Regions from separate parts of the Lysobacter korlensis genome, predicted to be linked through region 2. Evidence: riboswitches for the same ligand, from Rfam matches in the RefSeq annotation. Region 2 holds a riboswitch; the other holds the start of a gene.
The links. A riboswitch is a leader RNA that binds a small molecule or an ion and turns the genes downstream of it on or off. The one in region 2 is predicted to bind S-adenosylmethionine.
Positions count from the first base shown of each region.

Region 1: it holds a riboswitch for S-adenosylmethionine, as region 2 does, so the genes downstream of both, metX (homoserine O-succinyltransferase MetX) here and ACFFGH_RS28305 (hypothetical protein) in region 2, are expected to answer to the same signal.

Region 1 is NZ_JBHLTG010000017.1:31,154-46,021, forward strand. It holds gene ACFFGH_RS33250 (O-succinylhomoserine (thiol)-lyase) at 1-862, opposite strand, end outside; gene metX (homoserine O-succinyltransferase MetX) at 859-1,926, opposite strand; SAM riboswitch class I at 1,991-2,110, opposite strand; gene ACFFGH_RS33260 (phytase) at 2,262-3,374, shown strand; gene ACFFGH_RS33265 (peptidoglycan DD-metalloendopeptidase family protein) at 3,382-4,311, shown strand; gene ACFFGH_RS33270 (HDOD domain-containing protein) at 4,319-5,401, opposite strand; gene ACFFGH_RS33275 (secretin GspD/PilQ domain-containing protein) at 5,957-7,756, shown strand; gene ACFFGH_RS33280 (tetratricopeptide repeat protein) at 7,764-9,764, shown strand; gene ACFFGH_RS33285 (GspE/PulE family protein) at 9,761-11,455, shown strand; gene ACFFGH_RS33290 (type II secretion system F family protein) at 11,452-12,660, shown strand; gene ACFFGH_RS33295 (hypothetical protein) at 12,666-14,060, shown strand; gene ACFFGH_RS33300 (hypothetical protein) at 14,057-14,746, shown strand; gene ACFFGH_RS33305 (hypothetical protein) at 14,743-14,868, shown strand, end outside.
Region 2 is NZ_JBHLTG010000009.1:81,239-96,106, reverse strand. It holds gene ACFFGH_RS28340 (hypothetical protein) at 1-251, shown strand, start outside; gene ACFFGH_RS28335 (NUDIX hydrolase) at 840-1,487, opposite strand; gene ACFFGH_RS28330 (ARPP-1 family domain-containing protein) at 1,585-2,484, shown strand; gene ACFFGH_RS28325 (hypothetical protein) at 2,481-3,299, shown strand; gene ACFFGH_RS28320 (ADP-ribosylglycohydrolase family protein) at 3,296-4,720, shown strand; gene ACFFGH_RS28315 (5' nucleotidase, NT5C type) at 4,717-5,520, shown strand; gene ACFFGH_RS28310 (hypothetical protein) at 5,627-6,256, opposite strand; gene ACFFGH_RS28305 (hypothetical protein) at 6,338-6,823, opposite strand; SAM riboswitch class IV at 6,852-6,966, opposite strand; gene ACFFGH_RS28300 (hypothetical protein) at 7,123-7,704, shown strand; gene ACFFGH_RS28295 (glycosyltransferase) at 7,905-9,038, shown strand; gene ACFFGH_RS28290 (bifunctional nuclease family protein) at 9,078-9,575, opposite strand; gene ACFFGH_RS28285 (hypothetical protein) at 9,670-10,251, opposite strand; gene ACFFGH_RS28280 (sensor histidine kinase) at 10,461-12,701, shown strand; gene ACFFGH_RS28275 (response regulator) at 12,712-13,401, opposite strand; gene ACFFGH_RS28270 (CYTH and CHAD domain-containing protein) at 13,475-14,868, opposite strand, start outside.

The DNA.
Region 1 (14,868 bases), on a different contig from region 2:
CCGCCGGGTGTGCGTCGAGCAAGGCCGCAATCGCATGCGTGTTTTCCTGGTGCACGCGCAACCGCGCATCGAGCGTGCGCAGGCCGCGCAGGGTCAGGAAGCTGTCGAATGGCGAGCCCGTAATGCCGAGCGCGTTCGCCCACCACACGAGCTGCTGATGCTGCGCGGCGTCCTTCGCCACCACCGCGCCACCGACCACATCGCTGTGGCCGTTGATGTATTTCGTCGTCGAGTGCACGACGAAATCCGCACCGAACGCGATCGGCTGCTGCAGCGCCGGCGACAGGAACGTGTTGTCGACCACCGCGAGCGCACCTGCCGCATGCGCTGCCTCGATGACGAAGCGCAGGTCGGTGACGCGCAGCAGCGGATTGGATGGCGTTTCGATCCAGACCACGGCCGGTCCGGCCGCAAGCGCCTGGCTCAGCGCGCGTGCATCGGTGAGGTCGCAGGTGACCAGTTCGAATGCGCCCTTCGCCGCCAGCGCATTGAACAGCCGCCAGCTGCCGCCATAGCCGTCATGCGGCACGACCAGCCGGTCGCCGGGCTTGAGCAGTGCGTGCAGGATCAGCGTGATCGCCGCCATGCCGGTCGCGGTGACGACGCCACCTGCGCCGCCTTCGAGCTCGGCCAACGCCTCACCGAGCAGGTCGCGCGTCGGGTTGCCGCTGCGGGTGTAATCGTAGGTGCGCTTTTCGTTGAAGCCGGCGAAGCTGAAGTTCGACGACAGCACGATCGGCGGGGTGACCGCGCCGTACGCGGTGTCGCGATCGATGCCGGCGCGCACCGCCGCGGTGCTCGGGTGACGGGTGGTCGCTTCGGCCGGTGCCGGGACCGACGTGATTCCGTGCAGCGCGCTCATGCCGACACCTCCGGGTTTGCATCAATAAGGCACTCGCGCAGCACCGCGCCGATCGCGTCGACCTCCTTCAAAAACGCGTCGTGCCCGTACGCCGAATCCAGCACGCACAGCCGGGTTTCGCCACGCAGCCGCTGCGCAAGGGCGCGCGCATCCGCGACCGGCACCAGCCGGTCCTGCTCAACCGCCACAACGGTGACCGCGACGTTGATGGATTCAGGCTCGAGCGATTGCAGATCGATCGATTCGGACAGTCGCAGGAACGCGACCGGCGGGGTGTTCGACGCGTACTTCGCGCCGCAATGATCGAGGTAGTCCTCCGCGCCGACGCGCACGCGGCCGTGGGCCACCTCGACCGAGTCGAACCGGGCGTCGAATTCCTCCGGCGTGCGGTAGCTGAGGATCGCGAGCTGGCGTGCAAGCGCGAGCCCGTGCGATTCGTCGCACTGCAAGGCACCGAGCGCCACCGCGCGGCGCTGCAGCGCCCGCCATGCGCTGGCATACGGATGCGCGCGATGCGTGCCGCTGATCGCCACCAGCTGGTGCAGCCGCGCCGGATGCCGCGCTGCGAACTGCAGGCCGACCATCGCGCCGTACGAGCTGCCGACGAACGCATGCAGCGCTTCGACGCCCAGCGCGTCGAGCAGCGCGGCGATCGCGTCGGCCTGATCGGCCGGATCGATCACGACATCGAGCGCACCATCGGCACCGAGCCAGTCGAACGAGAGGAGGCAGTGCGTTTGCGGATCGAGCGCCCGGCCTTCGCCGACCTGCGCCTGCCACCAGCCGGGCTCGGCGAAACGGTCGTTCGCCGCCAGGTGCCGGTGTGCGGAAATGCCGCCGGCCACGAACACCGCCGGCTGCGCCGCATCGCCCGCCCATTCGTAACGCAGCGTCACGCTGCGGCGTCCTGCGTGGCGCAGGTCGAGCACGAGTTCGACCTCCCCACGCCCGGCCGCGACGCCACGGGGCAGTCGCGGCGATGAGTTGACGATGGTGTCGGCGAACGGGTACGGCGCAGTACAGCGCGCGGGCGAGTTGCAGGTAATCGGTTCGGCAAGGCTCATGGCAAGGCTCCGGGAAAGAAGGGCCATCGAGCCTGCGTTGCCGCATGCGCCAAGGCCGCACGCGCAACCATCTTCCGGTCGACCGCACAGCGGGTCACCGCAGGATTTGGCACCTGGCACGGCTTGCGCCGCACTGGCTGCCCCGGCTTCAAAGGGCCTGTCCCTCTGCCGGTCTCGATGGATGGCGCCAGTCTGCACGCAGCGGCGCCACGCATCAATCTCTTTATGCGCATGAAGCGATATGAAAGTTCGGCATGAATGATGCGGTCCGGGCATGAACCATCCCCGCGCCGGATGCAAGCGCGGCCTGCACATGGCCCGAATACACTTTCGCCATGACCACCCGCCTCACGACCGTCGTCCTCGCCGCAGCGCTGCTGTCGGCGTGCGCGACGCGTACGCCCGCCCCCGCCGACACGCCGGCGCAACCCGCGGCCCTGGGCGTCGTGCCGGCAACGGTCGACGAGACCTACGTCTCCGAGCAAAGCCCGACCGACGAGCTCGATTCACTCGCGACCTGGGTCGCCGAGGACGGCCGAACCTGGCTGATCGCCAGCGCGAAGTCATCGCATCGGCTGGTCGTGTTCGATGCCGACAGCGGCGAGCGCCTGCGCGAAGTCGGCGGGCGTGGCGACGGGCCCGGGCAGTTCAACCGGCCGAACGGGGTCGCCGTCCACGGCGATCACCTGTTCGTCGTCGAGCGCGACAATCATCGCGTGCAGGTGCTGTCGCTGCCCGGGTTCGAACCGGTCGCGACGTTCGGCGGCGCCGAGCTTCGCAGCCCGTACGGGATCTGGTTGCACGAGAGCGAGCCCGGCGAACTCGACGTCTACGTGACCGACAGCTTCATGTACGGCGAGCGCTTCGACCGCGTCCCGCCGCTGGCCGAGCTCGACCAGCGCGTGCGCCATTACCGAATCGCGATCAACCCCGACGGCACGGTCCAGACGCGCCATATCGGTGCATTCGGCGACACCAGTGAAGCCGCAGCGCTGCGCGTGGTCGAATCGATTGCGGGCGATCCCGCGCATGAACGCCTGCTGGTCGCCGATGAAAGCACCGCCCGCCACGGCGGCGCGTCCACTCTGGTCGAGTACACGCTTGCCGGGCAGCCGACCGGGCGGCGCCTACCGACCGCGAGCTTCCGCGCACAGGCCGAAGGCGTCGCGCTGTGGAGCTGTCCGGACGGTAGCGGCTACTGGGTCGCGGTCGACCAGCTTTCACCGCTGACGGCATTTCACCTGTTCGACCGTAAGACGCTGGAGCCACGCGGCAGTTTCCAGGGCCGGGTAACCGCGCATACCGATGGCGTCGCGCTGCATGCAGCGTCGACGCCGAGCTTCCCCGGCGGCGCGCTGTTCGCAGTGCATAACGACCGCGCGGTCACCGCGTTCGACCTGCGCCGCGTTGCGCAATCGCTCGGGCTTGCGCCGGGCTGCACCGGCTGAGGATCGAATGGGCCGGACCCGACTGGCGATGCTCGTGGCCGCACTCGCGGCAACGGGCGCGGCCGGGGGCACCGGCGCGACGCCGGTCTACCGCTGGACCGACGCCGAGGGCACGCGTCATTACGGCGACCGCCCGCCCGCCACGCAGTCCGCGGCCGCGCTGCCGCTTTCTGCGCCCCCCACGCCCGCGACGGCCGAGCCGATCGCACGGCTGCGCATCGAGCCCGGCACCGGCCGCAACTACGCCTGGGCCGACAACCTGCTCGGCGGGCCGGTGGAAATCCGGCTTCGATTCCAGCGCCGGCGCAACATCGTCAGCGACCCCGTCCTGCCAGCCCGCGCAACGCTGCCCGCCGGCGGCAGCATGCTGCTCGCGGTGCTGAGCGTGGCCGAGAGCGGACGCGGCGGCGGCGATTTCCAGCTGCAGATGGACACGCTGCCCGGCGACCCGGCGGCGCAGCCGCGCGACGTCGAGTACCGGCTGCCGGTGCGCCACCCGACGCCGCGCATCGACCAGAGCTACGACGGCCGCTTCAGCCATTCGGACCTGCAGAACCGCCACGCGATCGACTTCGCCGTCCCCATCGGAACGCCGGTGCTGGCCGCGCGCTCAGGCACGGTGATGCAGCTGGAATCGAAATACGAGGCGTCGGGGCTCGATGCCGCCCGGTACGCAGGCCGTGCGAACTACATCCGCATCGCCCATGACGACGGCACGATGGCGGTCTATGCCCACCTGAGGGCAAAGGGCGTGCTCGTACGCGTGGGCCAGAAGGTGCAGGCGGGCCAGCAGATCGGGCTGTCCGGCAACACCGGGTATACGACCGGGCCGCACCTGCATTTCGTGGTGCAGGTCAACCGCGGCATGCGGATCGAATCGATCCCGTTCCGGATGCGGGGCCCGTCCGGCCCGTTGCGGATCGGACCGGTGAAGTAAGCCTCGCTCAGGCCGGCTGGGCCATCGACTCGGCCATCTCGCGCCACTTCGGCAGTTTGTCGATCACGCCGACCTGGCGCAGGTATTTTTCGTCGACCGGTTCGCCGAGCACGAGCGCGGATGCGACGTGCACCGCGCCGACCACCCAGAAGCCCGAGCCACGCAGCCGCGCCGGTGTGCGGTGATACGCCACCGCCTCGACGATCGGCATCGGAAGGCCCCACAGGCCAAGCAGGTAGGCACCTGCCTCGGCATAGTGCGGACCGGACTCGTCGTCACCCGCGCGCACGCCAGGCAGCAGCCGGCCGACCTCGGCCAGCAATCCGGCGGTCGCCGCCAGTTCCGCGCTCGAACCGCCGAGCAGGCGCGCGGCAAGCCGCGAGGTCATCAATGCACGTTCCTGCATGGCATCGCGATCCACGGCATCGGACGACTGCACCGAGCCGAACGTCTCGCTTGCCAGCACCAGCCCGCGCAGCGACTGCATGCCCAGCCGCGTGACCGCGGTGCGCATGTCGGTGATCTGCCGCCCGCCGGAGAAAAACGCCGAGTTGCAAAGCCGCAGCACTTTGGCCGCGACGCCCGGGTCCTGCGAGAGCACTTCGGCCACTTCAAAATTGCTCGCGTCCGGGTCGCGCAGCAGCTGGGTCAGCTCGATGTAGATGCGGGGCGGCGGCGGCAGCGAGCCGATGCGGCCGATGGCTTGTTTGAGTTCGGCGTTGTCGAGCAACTCCCGCAGGTCGACCACGCTGTCGACGGCCTCGATCAGCTCAGATGCGTCCAGCGGCGTGTTGAGCATGCGGTGCGCGCAATCGAGCGCATGCAGCGCATGGCTTTCCTCATTCTTGTCGAGCAACACGATGCGCACGGCACCCGGATACGCGTTGCGCATCTGCGCCAGGATCTCGGCCCCCTGCAGGGTGCCGAGGCGCAGCGGGCAGACGAACACGTCCACCGGCGCATCTGCCGTCATTCCGTCAGGTCCGGCCGCATCGACCGCCGCGACCTCCCAGTCCAGCCCCATGCCCACCAAGGCCTGCTTCAACTCGCCGGCCTGGCCCGAGCCCTCACCCGCGATCACGATCCGCACTGAACGTTTCTCCGAAAACTCCCCTGCGAGCGATGGTAGACCCGTGCTCACGGCAGGCCTTCGCGCTGTGAACGGCAGATTGCCGAAATGCTGTCTCGCGCACATTCCCGATGGGCAGTCCGCACACCGCGTTGCAACGCGCATGCGGCGCGGTGTATGCGCGGGGCGCCGTGCGAACCGGACCGCCGCGACGGCCGAGTGGCGGGACAGGCGCCCGCATGGACACGCCGGCCCGCCGGAATTCGACTCTCACGCGGCTCGGCCGTCACGTTGCCACGCAGTGACCAGTGCAGCCCCGCCATGAAACCGTCACATCAAACCGGCGGCGGGGCGTCAACGCGCTGACGCGCCGGTGGCCCGCCGCAGTCAGGCGCGCTGCTGCACGGCGCCACGCCGCCTGCACCGGTCGCTCCGCCGCAGGTTTCAGATCGATCGGCGTGGGCCGTTAAACCAATTCAGTCGCAGCCCGTCGACCTTGGGCACAGAAGTTGCCTGAGCGTTGCAAAGGCCTGTGCTGAACGCGGGCCCGAGCCCGCCCAGTGGAGTGCAGCACCCGTGACCATCAAAACCGCCGCGCTCGCAATCTCGGTGCTATCCGTCTCGCTGGCGGCCTGCGCCCAGAGCGGTCCGGTCCGGTCGAGCCAACACCTCGACACGCGTGACCTGCCGCGCACGGCCGCAGGCGCACCGCCGCCCGTGGTCAGCCCCTCCGTGCGCCTGCCGCCTCCGGTCGCACGCGGCCCGGTCGAGCTCTACAGCGTGGTGGTGAACCGCGTGCCGGTGAGCGAGTTGCTGTTCGCGCTGGCCCGCGATGCGAAGCTCAACGTCGATGTGCATCCGGGCATCGAGGGGCTGGTGACGCTCAATGCGATCGACCAGACCCTGCCGCAGATCCTCGAGCGCGTGCAGCGCCAAGCGGACATCCGCTACACGCTCGAAGGCAACTCGCTCAGCGTGGTCCCGGACCGCCCCTTCACGCGCACCTATCGCGTGGACTACCTGCACATGGAGCGCGACACCACCGGGTCCATCTCCATCGCGACCCAGGTCGCCACCACCGGTGGCACGTCGTCCAGCCAGGGCACCGGCAACAACTCGTCCACCCAGATCGCAAGCACCACCAATCATCGCTACTGGCAGTCGCTCACGCAGGCGGTCGGCCAGCTGCTCGGCATATTGGATGCCAAGGGCGCAGTCAGGCCCGCCGCCGTGCTGCCCGCGGCCGCGGTGTCTGTGGGTACGACTCCCGGCGCCGTCGCGCCCCTGTCCCCCGACGCCAACGCAGGCAACGAACCGGCCGTCATCGCGCAGCCGGAAGCCGGCCTGCTGATCGTGCGCGGCACCGCGCGCCAGCATGCGCAGGTCGCGGACTTCCTCGACCGTTCGGTCACCTCCGCTCGCCGCCAGGTGATGATCGAAGCCACGGTCGTCGAGGTGCAGCTGTCAAACCAGTACCAGCAGGGCATCGACTGGCAGGCGCTGCGCCTGGGCAGCACTTCGCTCGGCTTCACCGTGCAGCCCGGCCCAGGCACCGGCACCCTGCCGGGCGGTACGCCCATGAGCGGCCAGGTGCCGGTGATGGGCGTACTGGAGTTCGCCAAGTCGCTTGCCGGCATCGATATCTCCGGCGCGCTGAAGCTGCTCGAATCGTTCGGCAGCACGCAGGTGCTGTCGAGCCCGAAGGTCAGCGTGCTCAACAACCAGACCGCGCTCATCAAGGTCGTCGACAACCTCGTCTACTTCACGTTGAAGGCGGACTACACGCCGCCCACGACCACCACGCCTGCGGTGTTCAGCATCAACTCGACGCCGAACACGGTGCCGGTCGGCTTCCTCATGAACGTCACGCCGCAGGTGGGCGAGGACGGCGAGGTCATCATGAACCTGCGTCCGACGATCTCGCGCCTCACGCGCTACGTCGAGGACCCGGGCGTGGCGCTGACGCTCGCGGTCGCGCGCCAGTCCGGCGCGGACGTGCCCGACATCAAGAGCCAGGTGCCGGAAATCCAGACGCGCGAGATGGAGTCGGTCATCAAGGTGCGCGACGGCCAAATCGCCGTGCTCGGCGGCCTGATGCGCGACTACACCGACAACGGCGAGGACGGAGTACCCGGCGTGAGCCGCGTGCCCGGCGTGGGCAACCTGTTCAAGTACAAATCGCGCAAGCGCGAGAAGAGCGAGCTGGTGATCTTCCTGCGCCCGATCGTGGTGAAGAACGCGAGCCTGCAGGGCGATTACCGCAACTTCCGAGACCAGTTGCCGGACGGTGAGTTCCAGCCGTCTGCGATGTCGCTGCCGGCGCCGCGCGATGCACAGCCCTCGCAGCCAGCCGCAGCGCCCGCGACGGTGAACTGACACGGCCATGAGCATCCTTCTCGAAGCCCTGAAGAAGGCCGAAGCGCGCAAGCGCGAAGCCGCGGCGACGGCATCCGCTCCGCGCGATGCCGTGCGCCCGTCCGCTGCCGGCGTGATCGCGCTGGCCGAAAAGACGTCGTCCTCGCGCACGAGCGAATCGCCCGATGCCGACGACCGGGCCACCGAAGCGATGCGCGACGATGCGCGGGAGCCGGGTGTTGCGACGCAGCCCGCTGGGGGCACCGGCTTCGGATCGCTTCCCGAACTGCTGTCGCTGTCGGCGCTCGATTCCGCCCAGACACCGGCGGCTGCGCCCGCGTTCGCGCCCATGTCGCTCGATAGCGCCCTGGGCCTTGCACCCGCTGACGACGCGTCGCCGCTGGCGGTGCGCGTCACGCACGCTGCACCGGGCGCGTTCACGTCGCTGTCGCTGGAGCCTCTGGCGCTTGCGCCGATGGAGGCCGAATCCGCGGTCGATGCCACGGTGGCAGGCTCGTCTGCCGAGGCAATGGAACGCATCGCGAACGACAGCACATCCAGTGCGGTCGACGAAGTCCATGCAGCTGCGCTTGCGCGCGATGGCAGCGCTTGCCCCTTGCCCGCGGCAGAGGCGCCATCCACGCCGACAGTCGATGCTCCAGTCGTGGACGCATTGCCATCGCCGGCATCTCGGACGCTCGAAGCGCCGACGCCCGCCGAGCCTGCGCCCTCCATTGCAGCTGCGCCTGTTACGGCAGCGGGCTCGATGGCAAATCCGACGCCTTCCGCGCCAGCCCCCGTTGCAGAGGCACCGGGTGCAGTGGCCGAGCCGGTGTCACCGCCGCCGTCCGCAAGCCCCCAAGTGGCCGCAGCGCCTGCGAACGCGCCTGCAGCGTCCACCGCACCTGTGACTGCCCCCGACGCTGCCGCTGCCGCTGCCGCTGCGAAGGCGAAGACTGCCAAGCCGACAAAGCTCGCATTGCCTCAAATACCCCGCCGCATCGCCTATGCGGCAATGGCCGTCGCCGTCGCCGGCGCGCTCGGTGGCGGTGCGTACTGGCTGCATCTCATGGGCGTGCCGCCGTTCGGCACTACGCCGTCGATGGTGGCGGTTGTCCCGCCGCCGTCCAGCATGCCTGCCGGACCGGCAGCGCCAACGCTGGAGGTCGCCGTGGACGGCACGCCTGCCACCGCGCCGGGCATGCCCGTGTCCGCGGAGCCTTCGCCGACCACGCCCGCGGCCGATATCGCACCGCCTGCGCCGCAGGCATCGCCCGCGATGCCGACTGTCGCACCTGTACTCGTGGCCCCCGCACCGCAGGCCGCACCGAATCTGCCGACCAGCGGCACGCTGGACGCACCGGAGCAGTCCCGACCCGCGCGCTCCGCGCTGGAAACGCCCGTGGACGAGCTGGACCTGCGTCCCGAGCCGCTCCGTGTGCAGCGCCGCAACTCCCCGTCACACCTGCTCGCCGGCTACGCCGCGCTCCAGGCGGGTCGTATCGATGATGCGGAAGCGTCGTACCGCGCCGCGCTGTCCGCGCAGCCGGGCGAACTCGACGCACTGCTCGGCCTGGCAGTGATCGCCGAAACGCGTGGCGACACCGCTAACGCGGAGCAGCTCTACCGCCGCGTACTCGCGCAGCAGCCGGAGCATCCGCAAGCGGTTGCCGGCCTGCTGGCCGTGTCCGGCTCCACGCACGCGGACGACGAAACCTCGCTGCGCCAGACGCTGTCGGCCAATCCCGACGCGGCCTCGCTGCACGCAGCCCTCGGCGCGCGCATGGCGGCCCAGGGCCGCTGGGCCGACGCGCAGTCGGCGTACTTCGAAGCCCACTCGCGAGAGCCGGGCAACGCAGACCACGTTTACAACCTCGCGGTCGCCCTGGACCAGTTGCAGCAGCCGCGCCTGGCCGCTGATCACTACCGCCGTGCACTCGGCATGGGCGACGGCGCCGCGCGCTTCGACCGCAATGCCGCAAGCGCACGCCTTGACGCCCTGACCATCGCCGGAGCCCACGCCCCATGAGTGGCAAGCCCCGCCTCGGCGACCTGCTGGTCGACCGCGGCCTCATCAGCGCCGACCAGCTCAAGATCGCCCTGCTCGAACAGCGTCGACAGGGCAAGCAGCTGGGCGAGACGCTCGTCAGCATCGGGTTCCTGACCGAGGACACGCTGCGTGAAGCGCTGTCGGAGAAACTCGGCAACGACAGCATCAACCTGTCCGGCATTCTCGTCGACGGCCATGCCCTCGCGCTGGTGCCGAAGGATCTCGCACGTCGCCATACGCTGTTCCCCGTTTCGTATGAGGTCGCCACGGGTGAACTCGTCATCGCGGTCAGCGATACACAGAACATCATCGCGATCGACCAGGTGCGCGCGCACCTCGGCAGCCGCGCGACGCCAGTGTGGCGCCTCGCGGCCACCGGTGAAATCCAGCGTGCAATCGAGACCTACTACGGTCACACGCTGTCGATCGACGGCATCCTCAACGAGATCGAAACCGGCCAGGCGGATGCAGCGCAGCTCTCGGCCGAAAACGCGGGCGAGTACAGCCACCCCGTCGTGCGCCTCGTCGATGCACTGCTGACCGACGGCGTGCTGATCGGCGCATCGGACCTGCACTTCGAACCCGAGCCGCAGTTCCTGCGCATCCGCTACCGCGTCGACGGTGTCATGCGTCAGGTGCGCGCGCTTCACCGCCGCTACTGGCCCGCGATGCTCGTGCGCCTGAAGATCCTGGCAGGCATGAACATCGCGGAGAACCGCGCGCCGCAGGACGGCCGCATCTCCACCACGCTTGCAGGGCGCGAGATCGACTTCCGCGCCGCCGCGCATCCGACCGCGCACGGCGAGAACTTCGTGCTGCGCGTACTCGACCGCAAGCGCGGCATCGTGCATCTGGACAAGATCGGCCTGTCGTCGGACCAGCTCGACACCATCAAGCTGATGCTCGCGCGTCCGGAAGGCATGTTTCTCGTCACCGGCCCGACGGGCTCGGGCAAGACCACCACGCTGTACTCGATCCTCAATTACCGCAACAGCGAGCAGGTCAACATCATGACCCTCGAGGACCCGGTCGAGTACACGATGCCGGTGATCCGCCAGAGCGCGGTCGGCGCCGGCACCAAGATGAACTTCGCCGAAGGCGTCCGCTCGCTGATGCGACAGGACCCGGACATCATCCTCGTCGGCGAGGTGCGTGACCGCGAGACTGCCGAGATGGCGTTCCGCGCGGCCATGACCGGTCACCAGGTCTTCTCGACGCTGCACTCGAACTCCGCACTGCGCGCCATCCCGCGCCTGTTCGACCTGGGCGTGCCGCCCGAGGTCATGAGCGGCAACCTGATCGGCATCGTCGCGCAGCGCCTCATCCGTCGCCTGTGCGCCGCCTGCTGCCAGGAGCGCGCGGCGGATCCGCTGGAAACGCAGCTGCTCGGGCTGGAACCCGACCAGCCGGTCAAGCACGCGGTCGGGTGCGAAGTGTGCAGTTTCAGCGGCTATCGCGGCCGCGTGGCCATCGTCGAGGTCATCCGCTTCGACGATGTGCTCGATGAGCTGATGGCGCGCCGCGCAAGCCTGCGTGAGTTCGAAGCAGCGGCGCTCGCGTCGGGCTTCAGGTCGCTCGCGCATGACGGCCTGCGTTACGCCCGTGAGGGCGTCACGACACTCGAGGAAGTCTCGCGTGTCGTCGACATCACGAGCCTGGTGTCGCTGTGAGCCTGTACCGCTACCGCGCGCTCGACACGGAAGGCCGCGTCGTCAAGGGCGAAAGCGATGCGAACAGCCCCGACGAACTCGAAGGCCGCCTCGGGCGGCTCGGGCTGTCGCTGCTTGTCGCCAAGCCGGTCAAGCCGGGCCTGACATCATCGATGTCGCGCCAGAAGATGGATCGGCGCGCGCTGATCGATTTCTTCTTCCACCTCGAATCCCTGCTGCGTGCCGGCGTACCGCTGCTGGAAACGCTGGTCGATCTGCGCGACTCGAGCGAAGTGCCGGCGGTGCGGTCGATGGTGGGAGACCTGGTGGATCGCATCGAAACCGGCACGCCGTTTTCCGATGCACTCGCCTGCCATCCCGACGTGTTCAACAAGCTGCTGGTGGGCCTGGTCCGCACCGGCGAGATCACCGGCAACCTGCCGGACGTGCTGCGCGAGATCACCGCCAACCTCAAGTGGCAGGATGAGCTGTCGTCGCAGACGCGCAAGGCGCTGATGTACCCGACGTTCGTGGCGGTCGTCGTCACGTCGGTCGTGTTCTTCCTGATGATCTACCTCGTGCCGCAGCTGGTGCAGTTCCTGCAGAACATGAAGCAGGAAATGCCGATCCAGACGCGCGTGCTCATTGCGGTGTCATCGTTCATCGTTGCGTGGTGGGCGGCGATCCTCGGCTTTCCCGTGGTTGCCGGCATCGGCCTGAAGGTCGGGCTGGACCGCAGTGCGGACCTGCGCCGCAAGCGTGACCACTTCATCCTGAAGATCCCCGTGCTCGGGGACATCCTGCGCAAGATCGCGCTGGCGCGCTTCGCCAACACCTTCGCGCTCATGTACGGCGCGGGCATCCCGGTGATGGACGCGCTGCAGCACTGCGAGGAAGCCACCGGCAACATCGCGGTCACCGAAGCGATGCAGCGCGCACGCACGCTGATCGGTCAAGGCATCCCGATCTCGCAGGCGTTCGAAGCCAGCGCGGCATTCCCGCCGCTGGTGCTGCGCATGCTCAAGATCGGCGAGCACACCGGGCGCCTCGATGAAGCGCTGCGCAATGTCAGTTACTTCTACTCGCGTGACGTCAACGAGGGCATCGGCAAGTTGCAGTCGATGATCGAGCCGATGCTCACCGTCGTCATGGGCGGCCTGCTCGGCTGGATCATGGTCGCGGTGCTCGGCCCCGTGTACGACACCATCTCCAACTTGCCGATGTGATGCCCATGCACGTGCTCTATCTCAGCGCGCAGCAGCTGCTCCGTCTCGGCAAGGACGGGGCGCTGCATCCGGTGGACCCCGCGTCACTGCGCGGCGACGTCGCGGTGGTCGCGGATTTCATCGAAACGACCATCACCCGGGTCACGGTGCCGCAAGCGAAAGGTCTCGATGCGCGGCGCGTGCTGGAGCGGCGTGTCGCGCAGGAGTTCCGCGACACGGATTACCGCCTCGGCGTGCGCCTGGGCAAATCCGACAAGGCCGGGCACGACGAAGTGCTCGCCATCGGCATAGGCGCGCAGAAGACGCTCGACGCGGCGCTCGCAACCGGGCTGGAACACGGGCTGCGCGTGCGCGCGGTCTGGATCCCCGCGATGCTCGTTGCCGAACTGGTGCGACGCGCGAAAGGGCTGCCGGACCACGTGCTCGTGCTGCTGGCAACGCCGTCCGGCGTGCGGCAGGTCATCGTGAGCCGCGGAAAAGTGCTGCTGGGGCGCCTGATCCCCGGTGACGCGGAGTCGTTCACCGTCGAGCACCTGATGACGGAAGTCGACCGCACCGTGCAGTTCGTGCGCAACACTCGCCTGTTGCCACGCGAGGAAACGCTGGGCGTGCTCTGCTGGGGGCTGACGCAGCCGCGCGACGCCATCGCCGCGGCGTTGCCGCGCGGCATGGAAGTCGTCGGCATGCCGGCGATCCGCGGCATCGCGCCGCCCGAGACAGGCGGCCTGCCTGCCGTCATGGGCGCGGCGACACGGGTAGCACCGAAACTCCAGCTGGCACCGCTGCGCATACGGATCCATCACCTGGGCCGCCGCTGGCGGCAGGGAATGTATGCCGCGACCGCCGCGGGCCTGCTTGTGATCGGCGCGATGTGGATGCCGCTGAAGTCGGAAACGCGCGAGCTGGACCGGCAGGCGGACGCGACCCGACGCCATGCCGCGCAGGTGCAGGCCCCACTCGATGCGCTGCAGGCGAAGATCGCCGAGCGCAACATCCCGCTTGCGGTCGCCGCAACGGCGCTCGGGCTGCACACCACGCGCCTTGCGTCCACCGAACGGTTCGCGCGCGAGGCCGAAGAGCTCTCCGCCGTGCTCGCCGGTGCGCAGAGCGTGGAAATCATCGCGCTGAAATGGCGGGAGGAGCCGCCCACGTCCACGCAGGCGAGCAGCTGCAAGGATCCGGCGACCGTGGTCACGCTGGAAGCGCACCTGGCCGCCGACGTGCCACAGGGCGAGCGCGAAGTGCGCCTGAAGATGTTCGAGGAAACCCTCGGCTCCGGGCCGTACTGGACGGTGCTGCCCTCGCAGGCGATCAACAACAGCCAGACGCTCTCGTCGGAGGGCCTCGAGGCTCAGCTCTCCGCGCCGGTCGCCTACTGCCTCGGGAGGAAGCCGCGATGATGGCCACCTGGCGCGCGCTGCTCGCTTCGAGCGAACGCAAGCGCATGTTCGTCACCATCGGCGTCTGCCTTGCGCTGCTGATCGTGGGCGGGGTCGTGCTGTCGTCGGCGCGCACCACGAAGGCGGAGGCGCAGAAGCAGCTCGGCGCCGCCAAGAGCGCCGCGGCGACGATCGAAACGCGAGCGGCCGATCTCGGCCCGCTGATCCGTGACCCGGACGCGGTCGTGCGCCTGCACGATGAGCTGCGCGACGCCGGGCTCGTGGGCGAAGCCGACCGGCCGCGATGGATCGCGGCGCTGCGCCAGTCGTTGCAGGACGGCCCCTGGCTGCGGGCACGCTATCTGCTTGCCGGCAGCGAGACCGTCGCCGTGCCGGAGGCCGCGCAGCAATGGATCGACCTGCTCGGCGAGGTTGCGCCCACGCTGCGCGGGCAACCACTGACCCTCACGCTGGAAGGCACGCACGAGGGCGAAGTCCTCGATGTGCTGCAGCGCCTGCGCGAGTCGCGCGCGGGCGGCTTCGAACTGCTCGACTGCGACCTGCGGCGTCGCAAGGACACACTCGGTCTCGACGCCACCTGCACGCTGCGCTGGCTGAGCCTGTATCCCGCGCCGCTTCCGGAAATGGCGCCACTGGCCGGTCCGCCAGCAGGCGCAGGGGCAGCTGCCAAGGGGGCGGCGCCATGATTGGCCACTTCATTCGATCCGGGCTGCTGGCGCTGATGGTGTTGGCGTGGGACGCACCGGCCGCCACACCGCTGGGCCCGCTCGTTCTGACCCCCGAGGAGCGACATGCCCTTGCAGTCGCG
Region 2 (14,868 bases):
TAGGCGTGTTCGGCAACTGGGTGGCCAAGGCCGTCGGTTCCAGTAACAAGGTCGCCGCCGCCGTGGGTTTGCTCCTGACCGCTGTGGGGCCCAGCCTCGCCCACCTCGCCAAGGATCTCCAAGTCAAGCTCGTCGACTTCGACACTCGAGCGAGTGCGAAGCGGGACGGACTGGCGGCGGTGTTAGCCGGATTCCGTCGCGACCTTGTGAGAGCCGAGGAGGAGCAGATCCTCTTCCAGAGCCTCTCGTGAGACTTATCTGGGCCACCCGTGGCAAGCGCTGGGGATTCCTGTTCCTCGATCGGGGAGGGTTCGCGGACCCGCTGCCGGAGTACGATTCCGCTTTCGCGGGACTCGAAGGTCAATCGCAAGTCTGCCTGCGAGTCGGTGACCGCGTAGCGCTGCGTTTCGCGGACCCGCTGGGGCGTAAGGACGCAGCAGGCAGGGTAATCCCTCACGACCTCGTCGTGTTCCCGCCTCTGGCCGACGAGATCCACTCGGTCGAAGACGGGCTCGAGTTGGTCTGGGCGCGGCCAGAAGTTGCTGAAAAATTTGCGCGAATCTGGGCGTCACCTGAGCCACCGCCGAACCGATGACCGGCGTGCGGCGGGGCGTCGGCTGACGGGCTTTGTAGCGCGAGTTCGCGTCAGAATTGGTCGCCTCTTCACAACCTCGCAAGGCTCGCGGGAGCTGTAGATCGGCACCGCTGGTGCAACCGGAGTGCGGCCCTCCGAAGATGTCTCCGGTCCCTGCGCAGAAGAATTCCCCGGTATCCCCGCTGACTTCCAGCGCCGTTCTCGTGCTGGGTCCTTTCTCGCGGCCCATGCGGGCCTCGTCGGATCAGCGCGACCCATCCTTGTGCCACCAGAGCCGCGCCGGCCTGCCGACCGTCCCGCCCTCGATCTCGCCGGTCGCCTCAACCTGCGGCTCCATGAGCCGACGAAAACTGTCGCGGTGCCAGTCGCGGCCCAGCACCCGCTCGTGGAGCTTCCGCAGCTGACGCAGGGTGAACGGACGCTCGAGAAAGCGAGCGGGGTCCGGCAGCCGCCGGTACTCGGCACGCAGTTCCTCGGCCGCGCGCTCGACGATGCGGTCGTGATCGTACGGAAGCGGCGGCAGCCCGCCGACCGGAGCGACCCGGGTTGTGCTCTCATCGAGCGTGAGCCGGGGCGGTGCCGCCGCGGCGATATGCGCCACCGACAGCACCCAGCCGCGGTCGTCGCGGTCCGGGTCGTCGAACACCTCAAGCAGTCGTGGCTGGAGGTCGACGATCCCGGCCTTGTCCCGCAGCGACCGGAGCGCTGCGTCTCGAAGCCGCTCATCCGGATGCAGGAACGTTCCGGGAAGGCGCCAGCCGTCGCCGTCCCGCACGAGCACCACGGACAATCTGCCGTCCGGCGGCACGGTCAGCACCGCGGTGTCAACGGCGACGGACGGGCGCGGGTAGTCCTCGAGTGTCCGGCCGGATGAGTCCCTGTACTGCGTCACGACTCCAGGTTAGCGCGGCTCTTGCCAAATGTCGGTGGCTGCCTCTATCGTTCGAATCGGGAAATAGCGCGCCCCCCGCGCTAACAAGGAGGCTTCGATGAACGGATACGCACCCCTTCACGTCGGACACGGCGTCTACCAGGACGGCCTGACCGTCTTCCCGATCTGGGGCGACGGTCCCTCGGCCAGCGGCTTCAGCTGGAACGCCGCAGACCTCCGGGTCACCGAGCGGGAGGACGGGCCGGCGGTGAGCGAGCTGCTCGTCCAGAACGGCAGCGCGAAGCCGCTCGTCGCGCTGGAGGGCGACCTCGTCGAGGGTGGCTGGCAGGACCGCATGGTGGCTCGCAGCCTCGTGCTGACGCCGCACGAACAGCGCCCGCTCGACGCCCTCTGCGTCGAGGCCCGCCGCTGGAACGGTGGGATGACGCACACCTCCCGCGGACGGCGAGCTGCCCCGAGCGTACGCCACGGCAACGTCGGCCGCCGCGCCGAGCACGACACGCAGAGCGAGGTGTGGGGTCGCATCCACCGCTACGAGGAGCAGCTCGGCGCGACCGCCAGCTCCTCGATGCTCGACCACCTTGACCGGTCGGGCGGCACACCGATTCGGCTCATCGACGGCCAGCGGGGCGTCGTGCTCGGCATCGGCGGCAAGATCCTCGGTGCCGAGATCTTCGGCAGCGCGGCCGCCCTGAAGACCCGCTGGCAGGGCATCCTCGACGGCGCACTGCTGGACGCCCGGCTGGCCCCTCCGGTGCGTACCGAGTCGCGGCTTGCCCGCCGGTTCATCCGGAACCTCGGTGCGATGCCCCTCGTATTGGAGCGAGAGGCTGGCATCGCGCACCAGGTAGGTTCGCGGAACGAGCAGCTCACCGTGTCCGGAATCGCGCTGGGCACTCCTTACGACACCGCCGTGGCGGAGCTGTTCGCCGAAGTCGACGCGCTGCTGCACCTGGCGGCGTTCAACGAAGAGCACCCCTTGCTGGAGATGGCATGACCGCACCGGAACATGCGCGACGTTTCTTCCTGCACGTCACCGAGCCCGAATATCGGCTTCTGGCCGGGTACGCGATCGTTCCGCACGGGGCATTCAGCGTGAACTACGAGTGGAGCGGCGACGGCTGGCATCTCATGGGAGGAGATTTGCCGGACGACGACCGAGCCGACCGAGCGCTGCTCGAGTACGACGAGCGCACCTTCGCCGAACTCTATCCGCGGGTCGTCGAAGCCCTTCCGCTGCTCGCAGCGGTGCCGGTGGTTCCCGCAGCCCCCGAGGCGGAGCACGTTTGGACCGTCGAAGAGTTCCAGAACGCAGTGCTGGCAATGACATACGAGGAAGGGGTCACGATGGACAGGGACGAAGCGGTTGCGCAGGCGATCCGCGCCGAAGCGATCTCCCGGATGGCGCATCGCAAGCAGACCGACAAGCTCGGCGACCCCTACATCGAGCACCCGCGACGCATCGCGGCGACGTTCGATCCGGTCACCCAGCCGGTGGAGCACTGCGCCGCCTGGCTGCACGACGTGCTGGAAGACACGAGCCTCAGCCGGAAGGACCTGCTCGCCGCCGGCATAGCGCCGGAGATTGTCGAGGTGGTGCGGCTGCTGACCCGGCCGAGATCGAAGAAGAAGGTGGCGAGGTACTACGAGCGGATCCGCCAGCACCCCGCCGCGCGTGCCGTGAAGCTCGCCGACATCGACGACAACACGCTCGAGTGGCGGACCGCTCGCCTAGACCCCGAGTCGCGCGAGCGGCTCGCGAAGAAGTATCACGATGCCCGGCTTTCGCTTGGCGCAGAGGAGGACGCATGACCAAGAGGCTCACCACCGCACAGAAGGACCGCGCCGCCGGCACGCTACTGGCGCTCGCCGCAGGCGACGCCCTCGGCGCAGGGTACGAATTTCAGCCCCCGTTGCCCGAGCACGTCCCTGTTGTCATGAAGGGCGACGGACCCTTCGGATTCGAGCCGGGGGAGTGGACCGACGACACGTCGATGGCCATCCCGCTCGCCCGCATCGCGGCCGAAGGGCGCCGCTTCGACGATCCCGCGGTGCTCGGCCGCGTCGTCGCGGAATGGAAGGAGTGGACGAAGAGCGCGAAGGACGTCGGCGTGCAAACCAGCGCGGTGCTTCGGCTCGTCCGCGAGGCGACCGAGGCCGAGGCGCTGGCCTCCGCAATGGCGGTTCACGCGGACACCGGCCGCTCCGGCGGCAACGGATCCCTGATGCGCACGGCCCCCATCGCGCTTGCCTACCTCGACGACTCCGAAGGGCTGGCCGTCGCAGCACGGCGGGTCAGCAGCCTGACGCACTACGAAGAGGATGCTGGCGACGCCTGCGTGCTCTGGTGCCTGGCGATCCGCCACGCTGTGCTGACCGGCGAGTTGGACCTCCACTCGCAGCTCGCGTCGCTGCCGGAGGACCGGCGGACGCTTTGGGCCGAGCGCGTCGACGAGGCGGAGGCGAAGCAGCCGTTCGAGTTTCCGAAGAACGGATGGGTGGTCCAGGCCCTGCAGGCGGCGTGGTCGGCGATCACCCACGGGGACGGTCTCGTCGACACGCTTGAGCGCGCGGTGCGATGCGGACACGACACCGACACGGTGGCCGCGATCGCGGGAGCGCTGGCCGGAGCTCGGTACGGCGCCTCCACCGTGCCCGCCAGATGGGTACGGATGCTCCACGGCTGGCCCGGCTACCGCGCTCGCGATCTCGTGCGGCTCGCGTCCCTGGCTGTCAACGGCGGCCGATCCGACTCCTCCGGGTGGCCGGAGGCCGCGCGCATCGAATACCGCGGCTACGGCGACGTGTCGGCGCTGGTGCAGCACCCGCACGACGACGGCGTGTGGATCGGCGCGGTCGGCTCGCTGGACGTCGCCGAGACGGACGCGGTCGTCTCGCTGTGCCGGGTCGGCGGCGAGCAGGCGCGCGTCGATCCGGACAACCACTTCGAGGCGTGGCTGATCGACGACCCGGACCCCGAGAAGAACAAGAACCTGCCGCTGGTCTTAGCCGATGCCGCCGATGCAATCGCCGCGTTCCGCGCCGAGGGGAAGACGGTGCTGCTGCACTGCGTGCAGGCGCAGAGCCGCACGCCTTCTGTCGCGGCCCTGTACGCGGCCCGCCACCGTGGCGTACCGTTCGAGGCGGCGCTCGCAGAAGTGATTGCGGCCCTCCCCGACGCGCGGCCCAAGAACTTCCTGGTCGAGGCGGCACGGAAGGTGGTGAGTGCGTGACCAAGCCGATCCTCTACATCGACATGGACAACACACTCGTCGACTTCAGTTCCGGCATCGATCGTCTGTCGTCGGCGAAGCTCGAGAAGTATGCGGGCAGCTACGACGACGCACCCGGGATCTTCGGCCTGATGAGGCCGATGCCGGACGCCGTCAAGGCAATTCACCGGCTCTCGAAGCGGTTCGAGGTGTACATCCTCTCCACTGCGCCGTGGGACAACCCGAGCGCCTGGCAGCAGAAGGTCGAGTGGGTCCGCGACACATTCGGCGCGGACGATGACTCGCCCGTCTACAAGCGGCTGATTCTGTCGCACCACAAGCAGTTGAACATGGGGGACTTTCTCGTCGACGACCGAGGGGAGCGCGGAGCGCGGGAGTTCTCTGGCGAGCGGATCTGGTTCTCCTCCAGCTCATTTCCCGACTGGTGGCACGTTGTCCGATACCTGGAGCGGCGCGTCGAAGGCGGACGGAGGAGGTCTTATGCACCGCCGCCCGACATCCCGCGGACCAGTCGCCGTTTCTACCGGCTTCCAGGCAGCAATGGCGACGCGAACGTGGTTCATGTCGCAGTCACGCTGGGCTCTCACCGCCACTTCTTCGAGTGGGGCAGTGACGGGCGGTGGAAGCCACTCACGGCCGCGGCATTTGCTCGCCAGCGAGATGCCTCGCCAGTGCCACTGAACGCTTTCGTCCCAGACGACGGGTCTGAACTACTTGCCGAGGTGCCGTACCCGCCGGTCGAGCCGACTTGCAAAGGAATGGGAGACGGCTGGACTGTCGTCGACGAAGCGGCGGTGTAGGACGCGGCATGCCGCACGGAGCCGGTCGCCCGGGCCGCGTCGGTGATCCGCAGTGGACAGCGCGGGGACCGCGACACGTGGTGCCGCGGCCGCACGCCTCAGTGTTTCAGCGTTCACCCCGGGCGCTGTGGCGCTCGTCGTCGCTGAAGCCGCGCTTGTTCCTCTTCCGCACGTCCCCGACGTAGCGGCTGAGCGAGGCGTTCATCACCTCGACGGCCTCGGGCGCAGCGTCGAAGGTCATGGAGCTGTCCCGGTCGAAGCCGAGGCGCCCTCCGGTGAGCACGGCGTCCTGGTTGGCGCCGAGGAAGGCAAAATCCCAGTCGTACTTCTCCTTCTGGTGTTCCACGAGCTTGCGGACGGCGTCCGCCGAGTACTCCCGGCTGGCGTTCTCGTGGCCGTCCGTGACCACGACGACCTGCACGGTGGCGGGTCGCGCATGATCAGGCAGGTCGCTCAGCAGCTTGCCAAAGCCGTGCACCCCGAAGCCGATCGCGTCGAACAGCGCGGTGCTCCCACGCGGGTCGAGCTCGATCTGCACGGAGGCCGGGTCGGCCATGGTGTGAGTTACCTCAATGACGTCGTCGAAGGTGAGCACGTCCACCGTCAGCATCCCTGGCTCAGACGCCTGCTGTGCCAGCAGCGTCTGCAGGCCGCCGACCATGTCGTCGCGGATGCTGCTCATCGATCCGCTTCGGTCGATGATGAGCAGGAGGGCGGTGTAGTTGTCGTCGGTCATGGGTAAGTTCCTTCGGGTCGGGTGGGGTCGCTCGTCGTCGAGCGGATTCGAGCGTGGGGGATACCACTGACATTCGTGTCCTCAGACGTCGTCGGTCGTCGCGATGGTGCCGTTCTCGAGGTTGATCAAGAAGCCCTGCGGCAGCTCCGTTCCGCCGGACAGGACGAGCCGCGTCGCACGCAGCGGCGTCGTTCCGGAGTTCACCAGCCCGACCCACATGCCCCACTCGTCTAGCCGGAGCGGCTTGACGGGATAGCCGTACGGGTTGGTCTCCTCGAAGTTGTGCGGGTGCCGCGCGTACTGACTCGGCGGGATCACACCGAGCGTCAGCCGGAGCGTGTAGTAGTGCTCCGGAGTCATCGCGACGCGCTCGCCGGCGCGCGCGGCATCCGACCATTCCGGGAAGCCGCCCGGCCGGCCGCGTCTGAATCCGCGGTAGGCGAAGTTCATGAACGACGGACCGGGGAACGCGGGCGGGAAGTCGAAGAACACCCGAGTCCACTCGAGCGCCCGGCTGAGGGGGAGGCCGCTCCAGTACCCGTCGGCCATGGTCACGTCGTCAGACATCGGAACCTCCTTCACAGAGGCGACGCCTCCATCGGACTTGCCCGCACGCGGTTGCGGCGGACCGGCTCTTCCCCTAGGGCACCCGGTCGATGGACGGGGTTGCCGGACAGCCAGCTAGGTACTGACAGCTGTCGCTCTGGAACCTGTCCCCAGTATGGCGAAAGCCACTGACATCCCCGTTCGGGAGAACTTCAAGGTTCGCTCTCGGGTGCCGACATCCGCGGATGTCGGCGGTGCTCGTTACTGTCGCCGCATACGGCACCGAACCCGACGCGTGCCGACGCAGGACGGAGCAAGACATGATCACGAAGATTCGGCTGGAGAGCATCGATCGGCTGCGAGTCGGCCACCTCGTCACCTGGGATTGGCAGAAGCCCACGCAGCGTGCCGCCGAGGTCACCGAGGATCGGACGGTGGATGGTGTCCGTACGCTGACGCTGTCCGACAAGCTGGGCCAGACGATCGAGGTCACCAATGACACGGTGGGCGACTTCGACCTCTCCGTCCCCGAGGGCTGGTCGCCCCGTCCGGTGGCGAAGTCGGCTGGCGACGACCGGTCGCGTCCGCGGACCGAATCGCCACGTGGGTACCGATCGCGAGCGCGACGGGTCCCGGCCGAGCAGTACCGAGGAGACCGGGCAAGCGCGCTGGCCATCTTCCGCCTGCTCCAGCGTCACGCCACCCACCTCATCGCGCTCCCCACCGCGGAGCACCCTGCCCAGCGGCTGGCGATGCGTGACCCGGAGACCGGGGTGCTGACGGTGCGGCTCACAACCGGCCCGCTCGAGCTGCTGCCGGGCGATTGGCTCATCTGGCGGGATCGCCAGCTTGCCGCGGTGAGTGACGAGGTCTTCCGCGCGAATTACGCTGCGGAGTTCTGACGGTCGGTGAGAGCTTCGCCGGCGACGGCTCAGCACCGCGCATCTCGGACGAAATCCAGATCAGCATCCACGTGCCCGTTCCGGTCCCTCGAGGATCGCTCCACCAGCGATGGCGGGTCTGCGAGCTCGATCACACGGCCGAGGACGCGCACCGGAACCACGGTCTTCCTGGATACGCGCCCGATCCCTGGGCTCTGGTCATGACCGCACTGGATGTGCTGTTCATCAGCGGTGACCTCGGCGGGAACGTGCCGCCGACGGTGGCGATCGCCGAGGAACTCGCGCGGCGAGGCCATCGGGTCGCCGTCGCCGGGATTCTAATCCGCCGGGGCGACCGGATCCCCTCCGGTCTCATGGAGCTGCCGCTGCCGGCGCTCGCCGACATCGACGTGACGCGCAAGCCCGGGTGGGTGGGGCTACCGCGCGCGGCCGGCCGGATCACGGTCGGCGGCGCGGTGGCGAGGGACGTGGGGGCGTTGCTCGCGGGTCGTCCGGTGGACGTGGTCGTCGTGGACGGGGCCATGCTGAGCGCGATCCGCGAGGTGCTGGCCAGCGGTATCCCGACCGCGGCGCTGTTCCACACGTTCGGGCAGCTGTGGAACGAGGGGCTGGGTAATGGCGCTCTGAATGCACTATTGCGGCCGTTCGGGGTCGCGCCGCGCGCACTGTTCGACCGCGCGGACGCTCGGCTCCTGGCGACGGATCCGGTGCTCGACCCGGCCGGAAATGGTTCGTCGCGATTCGCGTTCGAGTGGCTTGGAACCACGGAGCGAGGGGTTCCAACGGAGCCGAGGACGCCTGGTGAGCCGGCGCTCGTGCTCGTCAGCCTCAGCACGGTGTGGCTGAAGAACCAGGGGGACGTCTACCGGCGGATCGTCGCGGCGCTCGGACAGCTCGATCGCGGTGAGCCGCGGGTGCGGGGGATCGTCACGACGGGCGGCGTCCAGTTCACGGGCAACCTGCGACCCCTCCCGAATGTGGAGATCCGAGGACGCGCGCCGCACGGCGAGATCCTGCCGCGTGCCGATCTGGTGATCGGGCACGGCGGCCACGCCACCACGATGCGGGCACTCGCGCACGGGGTGCCGCTGCTGATCATGCCAACGAACCCGCTTTCGGACCAGCCGATGATCGGCAAGGTCGTCGAGTCACCGGGCCTCGGCCGCACCCTCCATCGCAACGCGAAACCGGAAGCGATCCGGGACGCCGTGCGCGGGATCCTCAACGACCGTGAGATCAGGGAGGCCGCCGCGCGGACCGGGGAGCGTCTTCGGGCACAGCGCGGAGCGGATGTGGGGGCCGACCGGATCGAAGCGCTCGCCGGAACGCCGTGATCCGCGGTCCCTCGCGACACGCTCCGAGGCAGTCTGTGCTCAGCCCTGGAAGTCCTCCGGGTCGACCTCTTCGAGGAACCGTTTGAACTCGGCGAGCTTCGCCTCCTCGTCCTCGTGCGGGCCCTCGGTCTCGTCGACGATTCCGGCCTCCTCGAGCACCTCGTCGGCGACCCAGATCGGCGCGTCAACCCGCGCGGCCAGGGCGATCGAGTCGGACGGGCGGGCATCGAGGACGCGCCGGCCGTCGCGGGTGACGAGGGTGATCTCCGCGTAGAAGGTGCCGCCCTCGATCTTCGTCACCTCGACGCGCTCGACCTCGGCGCCGACGGTCTCGAGGAGGGTTTTCATCAAGTCGTGGGCGAGCGGCCGCGGCGCCTCGGCGCCCTCGACGGCGATGAAGATCGACGTCGCCTCCTGCGCGCCGATCCAGATCGGCAGCATCGTGCCGGTGCCGGGCTCTTCGAGGATCGGCTTCAGCAGGATGACGGGCTGCGAGCGGGAATCGACCGCGAGGCCGACGACGCGGACCTGGACCATGGCAACCCCCAGAACTCGACGGGATGACGGCGCCATCGTAGGACAGGTCCATGAGTCCGGGTTCAGGGAGCCGCGTCGGGCCTCCGCCGCGCGACTACGGAGCCCCGAGTCCGGCCGGCTCCGACAGGGACTTCGGAGAGCGAAGCACCGTCACGATCCAGCCAGCCACGGTGAGGGTCAGCAGCCCGTATCCGACGCTCGCGACGGGACCCGCGCTGCTCACCTCGGCCCCGGAAAGGTACATCAGCGCATGCCCGCCGAACGGGAGGGCCGCGAGCGCTCCGACGACCCGCACCCACACCGGCGCCCACGCGGACGCGGCGATCAGCAGAAGCCCGGGCGCGTAGAGCAGCACGCCGACGGCGAAGGATTCCTCGCTGCCGGGCGCGGCGACCGGGTTCATCACCCGGGTCTCCCCGAGCGCGAGCAGACCGAAACCGGCCGCGACCAGCGGGTCGCCGGCGGCGGCGCGCCGCAGGGCGAGCAGCACCGAGCCGAGGATGAGCCCCGCGGCGCTGACCGCGTAGAACACGCTCTGGAGGTCGCCGCCTCTGGGAAGGAAATTGCCGGCGAACCCGAGCACCGCCCCGACGGCGAGCGCGCCGACGAGGACCCATCGAGTCCGGTTCGAGGTGCGCGGCTCCGCCGACGCACGGGTCGCGGTTCGTGTTTGCATGGTGTTCCTCTCCTTTCGCTCCTGAAGCGCCGCCGGATGCGGCGGTTCGCATGAGTTGCGCCGACGGTATGGCGGGGACGCTCCGGCCGAGAAGCCGGGAAGCCTCCGGACCTGGAGCGGGAAGCCGCCATCTTCGTGGGGGATAGCCCTACGATCCCGTCGGGGGAGGCGGCTTCCCGGCGTCCGGCCATCGCGCCACAATGGCGTGCATGGAGCGGATTCCCCGCACCGCGGTCGCCATCCTGGCCGCGACGGCGATCCTCTGCACCGCCGCCGGGCTCTGGCTGCACGCGGCCGGCGGGCAGACGGCGCCGGGCGGCCTGCTGCAGTACGCCGTGATCTCCGTGGGGACCGCGGCGCTCGGCTCGTTCCTGCTCTGGCGGCGGCCGGGCAACCGGTACGGCCAGACGCACCTCGCCATCGGAGTGCTGTTCGGCGCAGTAGTGCTGGCCGCCGGCGTGTTGTCGGCCGGCGACACCGCCGTCGCGGTCCCTGGGTGGACAAGCGGGATCGCCCTGGCCGCGTCGTGGCTGCTCGCCGGTGCGCTGCTGCCGTTGTGGGTCATCGCGATCGTCACCTTCCCTGACGGCGCGTTCCACCACCCGCTGGCGCGGCGGGGCACGATCGCCGTCGCCGTCGTCATGCCGACCCTCGCGCTGCTGGCGTACCTGCTGGCGCCGCCGGGGGAACCCCCACCACTCGTCCGGGTGCAGCCGCCCGCCGGAATCGCCGGCCCGCTCGCGGCGGGGAGCGATGCGCATCCGGTCTTCGCCGTGGCCGCCGCCGGTGCCGCGGTCCTCGGTGCCCTCGCGCCCATCGCGGCCGTCGCTGCGCTGCTGCACCGCTTCCACACCGGCGGGCCGGTCGTGCGGCAGCAGATCAAGTGGCTGCTGGTCCCCGCGGCGGTGTCGGTCGCTCTGCAGACCGTGCCGGTGCACGCGATCGAGTCGGAGCCGTTGGCGGCGGCGGCGCGCGCCCTGGTCCTCGCGGCCGTTCCGCTGCCGCTCATCGCGGTTGCCGTGGCGGTGCTCAAGCACCGCCTGTGGGACATCGACGTCGTGATCCCGAGAGGACTCGTCTTCACCCTCGCCTCAGGTGTGCTGACCGTGTGCTTCCTCGGCGTCGCGCTGCTGGCCGGGGTGAGCCTGGGCGGGCCGGATGCCCGGGTGGCGGCCGCCGTGGGGCTCGCCCTGCTGGTGGCGCTGCTCGCCCAGCCGCTGCGGCGGCGGCTGGAGCGGAGGCTGTCGCGGCTGCTCTACGGGGACCAGCCCAGCGGGCTGATGGCCCTCGCCCGGCTGAACGGCATCGCCGATGCGGCGCCCGGTGCTCGGCAGCTCGGATTTGGCATCGCCGACGGGCTCCGAACGTCGCTCGGGTCCGGCTGGGCCGGGGTCTGGCTCTACTTCGCCGGGGACGGCGCCGGAACACTCCGGCCGCTCGCCGTGGCGGGCGCAGGGGACGGCCTCTCCGCGCTGCTTCCCCGGCCGGCCGTCCCAGTGCTCAGCGGTCTGTCCGGCGCCGTCCCGCTCAGCGATCTGCCGCCGCCGGTCGCCGAGAGCGTGCGGGGCGTGCTGCCCGAGGAGCCGAGGCTCGTCGCGCCGCTCGTCTCCGGTGGCGCACTGCTCGGCCTGCTGGCGTGCGGCGGCGCAGCCCATGCCGTCACCCGGGAGGAGGCCGAGCTGCTCACCGTGGTGGCCCGGGAGTCGGCGCTCGCCCTGCGGAACCTCCGCCTGGAGGAGGAGCTCCGGCAGCGGCTCGAGCAGATCGAGCGGCAGGCCGCGGAGCTGCACGACTCCCGCCAGCGGCTGGTCGCCGTGCAGGACGAGGAGCGCAGACGGATCGAGCGGGACCTCCACGACGGTGCGCAGCAGCGGCTCGTGTCGCTCGCCGCCCGTCTGCGCCGCGCGGCCGAGACGGGCGGCCGGCGCGACACGGCGCTCACCGAGCTCGCCGACGAGGCGGAGGAGGCGGTGTTCGCACTGCAGGAGCTCGCCCGGGGCATCTACCCGAGCCTGCTGGCCGACCGCGGACTCGTCCCGGCGCTCTCCGCGCAGGCGGCTCGGCTGCCGGCGGACATCCGGGTGGAGGCAGGTTATGGCGTCCGCGGCCGGCGTTTCGACCGCGCGGTGGAGACGGCGCTCTACTTCGTCGCGCTCGAGGCCCTCACCAACGCGGTGAAGCACGCGCCCGGTGCCCGCATCGGAGTGTCCCTCGCTGAGGATGCCGGCGGCGTGACGCTGGAGGTCCGCGACGATGGTCCCGGGATGAGCGCCGCGGGAACCCGCTCCGGGACCGGCCTGCAGAACATGCGTGACCGGATCGAGGCGCTCGGCGGAATCCTGACCGTCGGTGACCTGCCGGGCGGCGGCACCCGGGTGCGCGCCCGCGTCGAACGGATCGCGGGGCTCGACGACGGCATCCCCCGAACCGGAAGGCAGGAACGGGCGTGACCCGCGAAGGTCAGGAGCCGGACTCCCGCAGGTAGATGAGCACCGCGGCGACGCGGCGGTTGAGATCCGACTGCTCCGGCACGCCCAGCTTCGCGAACACCGCCGCGATCCGCTTCTCCACCGTGCCGATCGCGATCGCCAGCTGCGCAGCGATCGCGCTGTTGCTGCTGCCCTCCGCCATCAGCCGCAGCACGTCGAGCTCACCGGGGGTCAGCTGCGACACGGGTGAACCCGGCTTCCTCGACCGTCGGTCGAGCAGCGTCTCGAGGATCCGCGGGTCGAGCACCGACCCGCCGGCGGCCACCTCGCGAAGCGCCCGCACCAGCTGCTCCACGTCGCCGACCCGCACCTTGTGCAGGTAGCCGTACCCGGCGACCCCGTGCTCCAGCAGCGCCCAGACGTAGCCCTCGTCCTCGTGCTGGCTGAGGATCACGACTCCGGTCTCCGGAGCCTCGCCCTTGATGAGATGCGCCGCGTCGATGCCCTCCATCGAGTGCCCGGGCGGCATCTTGATGTCCATCAGCACCACATCCGGCCGCAACCGCCGGAACTCGGCGACGACGCCGTCGAAATCCGACGCCTCACCCACCACCTCGACGCCCGGAACCTCGGCCAGCAGCCGCCGGGTGCCCTCACGCATGAGGTACTGGTCCTCCGCGATCAGCACCCGGAGCCGGGAGAGGCTGGATCCGGTCGCCACGTTCCGAGTGTCGTCGCGCCGGGACGCCGGGCGCAACCGGCCGGCGGCCAAGGGCGAGGGGTGCCGGCCAGGCCTACCTCAGCCAGCGCCGCAGTTTCTTGCGGGATGCCGCCTTCCACGCGTCGCGGTACTCGGCCTCCAGCTCGGCGATCCGCGTCTGCTCTAGCGCGTGGAGGCGGCCGTAGCTGAACGCGTTCGCGCCGTCCAGATGTGCCTGCACCCCGAGCTGCCGGATGCGGGGGAGCAGCGTGACGGCGTCGTGGTGGTCGCCCAGGACCTCCTGGACCCGCTCGGCCGCGGCCGCGAACCGCTCCGCGTCCTCGCCGTGGACGGGTACAAGCGCCTCGGCGGCGTACCGCGTGCGCTTCGCCGCCTTCCGCACATCGTGAAGCAGCACGACCCGCTTCTCGGGATCCGTCTCGACTTCAGCGGCGGCCACGCGCTTCCGCAGTCGCTTGAAGTCGGCGGTAACCCGGCCCCGGAGCAACTTGGCGGCCCGCTTCTCGGCCCCGGGCGTCCACGGCGGATCTGCCACGAGGACCCGGAGGCGGTCGACCATCGTGAAATACCGCTCGGTGCCCATCGCCTCGACGGCGCGACCGCGCGCGTCGCGGTGTTCGCCTGAGAGCTCGCGGTCGACGTGTTGCGAAACCGGTCCGATCATCAGCTCAACGGGGTGGTCGGCGATGGTCTTCGATAGGTACTCGTGCGACACCTCCAGATCGCGCGCCTCGCCCAGCAGGCCCGCGATCCACCTCAGCTCGTCGCGGATCGGGTCGGTCTGCTCCCGGTCCAGCAGGGGACGGAACGTCGCCAGCGCACTCCGCAGCCGCCGGGTCGCCACGCGCAGCTTGTGGATCGAGTCGGGGGCGTCCCAGCGGGTGAGCACGTCCCAGTGCTCCAGCTCGGCGAGCTGCTGGCGCAGGTGGGCGCCGACGACATCCGCGGCGGAGCTGCGCCCGCGGATCCGCTTGGGCTCGTCCGTGCCGGGGGAGGATGGTGCCCGGTCGCCGAGGATGCGGGCGAGCTCCGGCTCAGGAGCTGCGCGCGTCGCGTTGCTCGCTTCCAGCAGTACGCCGAGGTCGTCGAGAACCCTTCGCTTGCCGTCGGCCAGCTCGACCGTCCACTGCCGCCAGGCGAGCAGTGGCCCGGTGTCAACAGGTGCGGCAGCACTGCCTGAGACCCGGTCGTCGCGCAGGCGCGCGACCGCCGTGCCGGCCTTGTCGAGCAGCGAGATCGTTCGTCGGTCCGTGCGCGTGCGACCGATCGGCACGAGGGTCGCCCCGCGTGTATGGAGGTGCAGCGCATCGCGGAGCGGCTTCGGGACGGTATTCGTTCCGATGCCCGGACGGCGCAGCACCGTGGCGCCGCCATCGGGCGCGGGCAGTTCAAGACGCCAGCCGGCATCGGGGACGCCGCTCCGGTGCAGCAGCGTGATCCCCGCGCTGGTCAGGGCGAGGTCGGCGG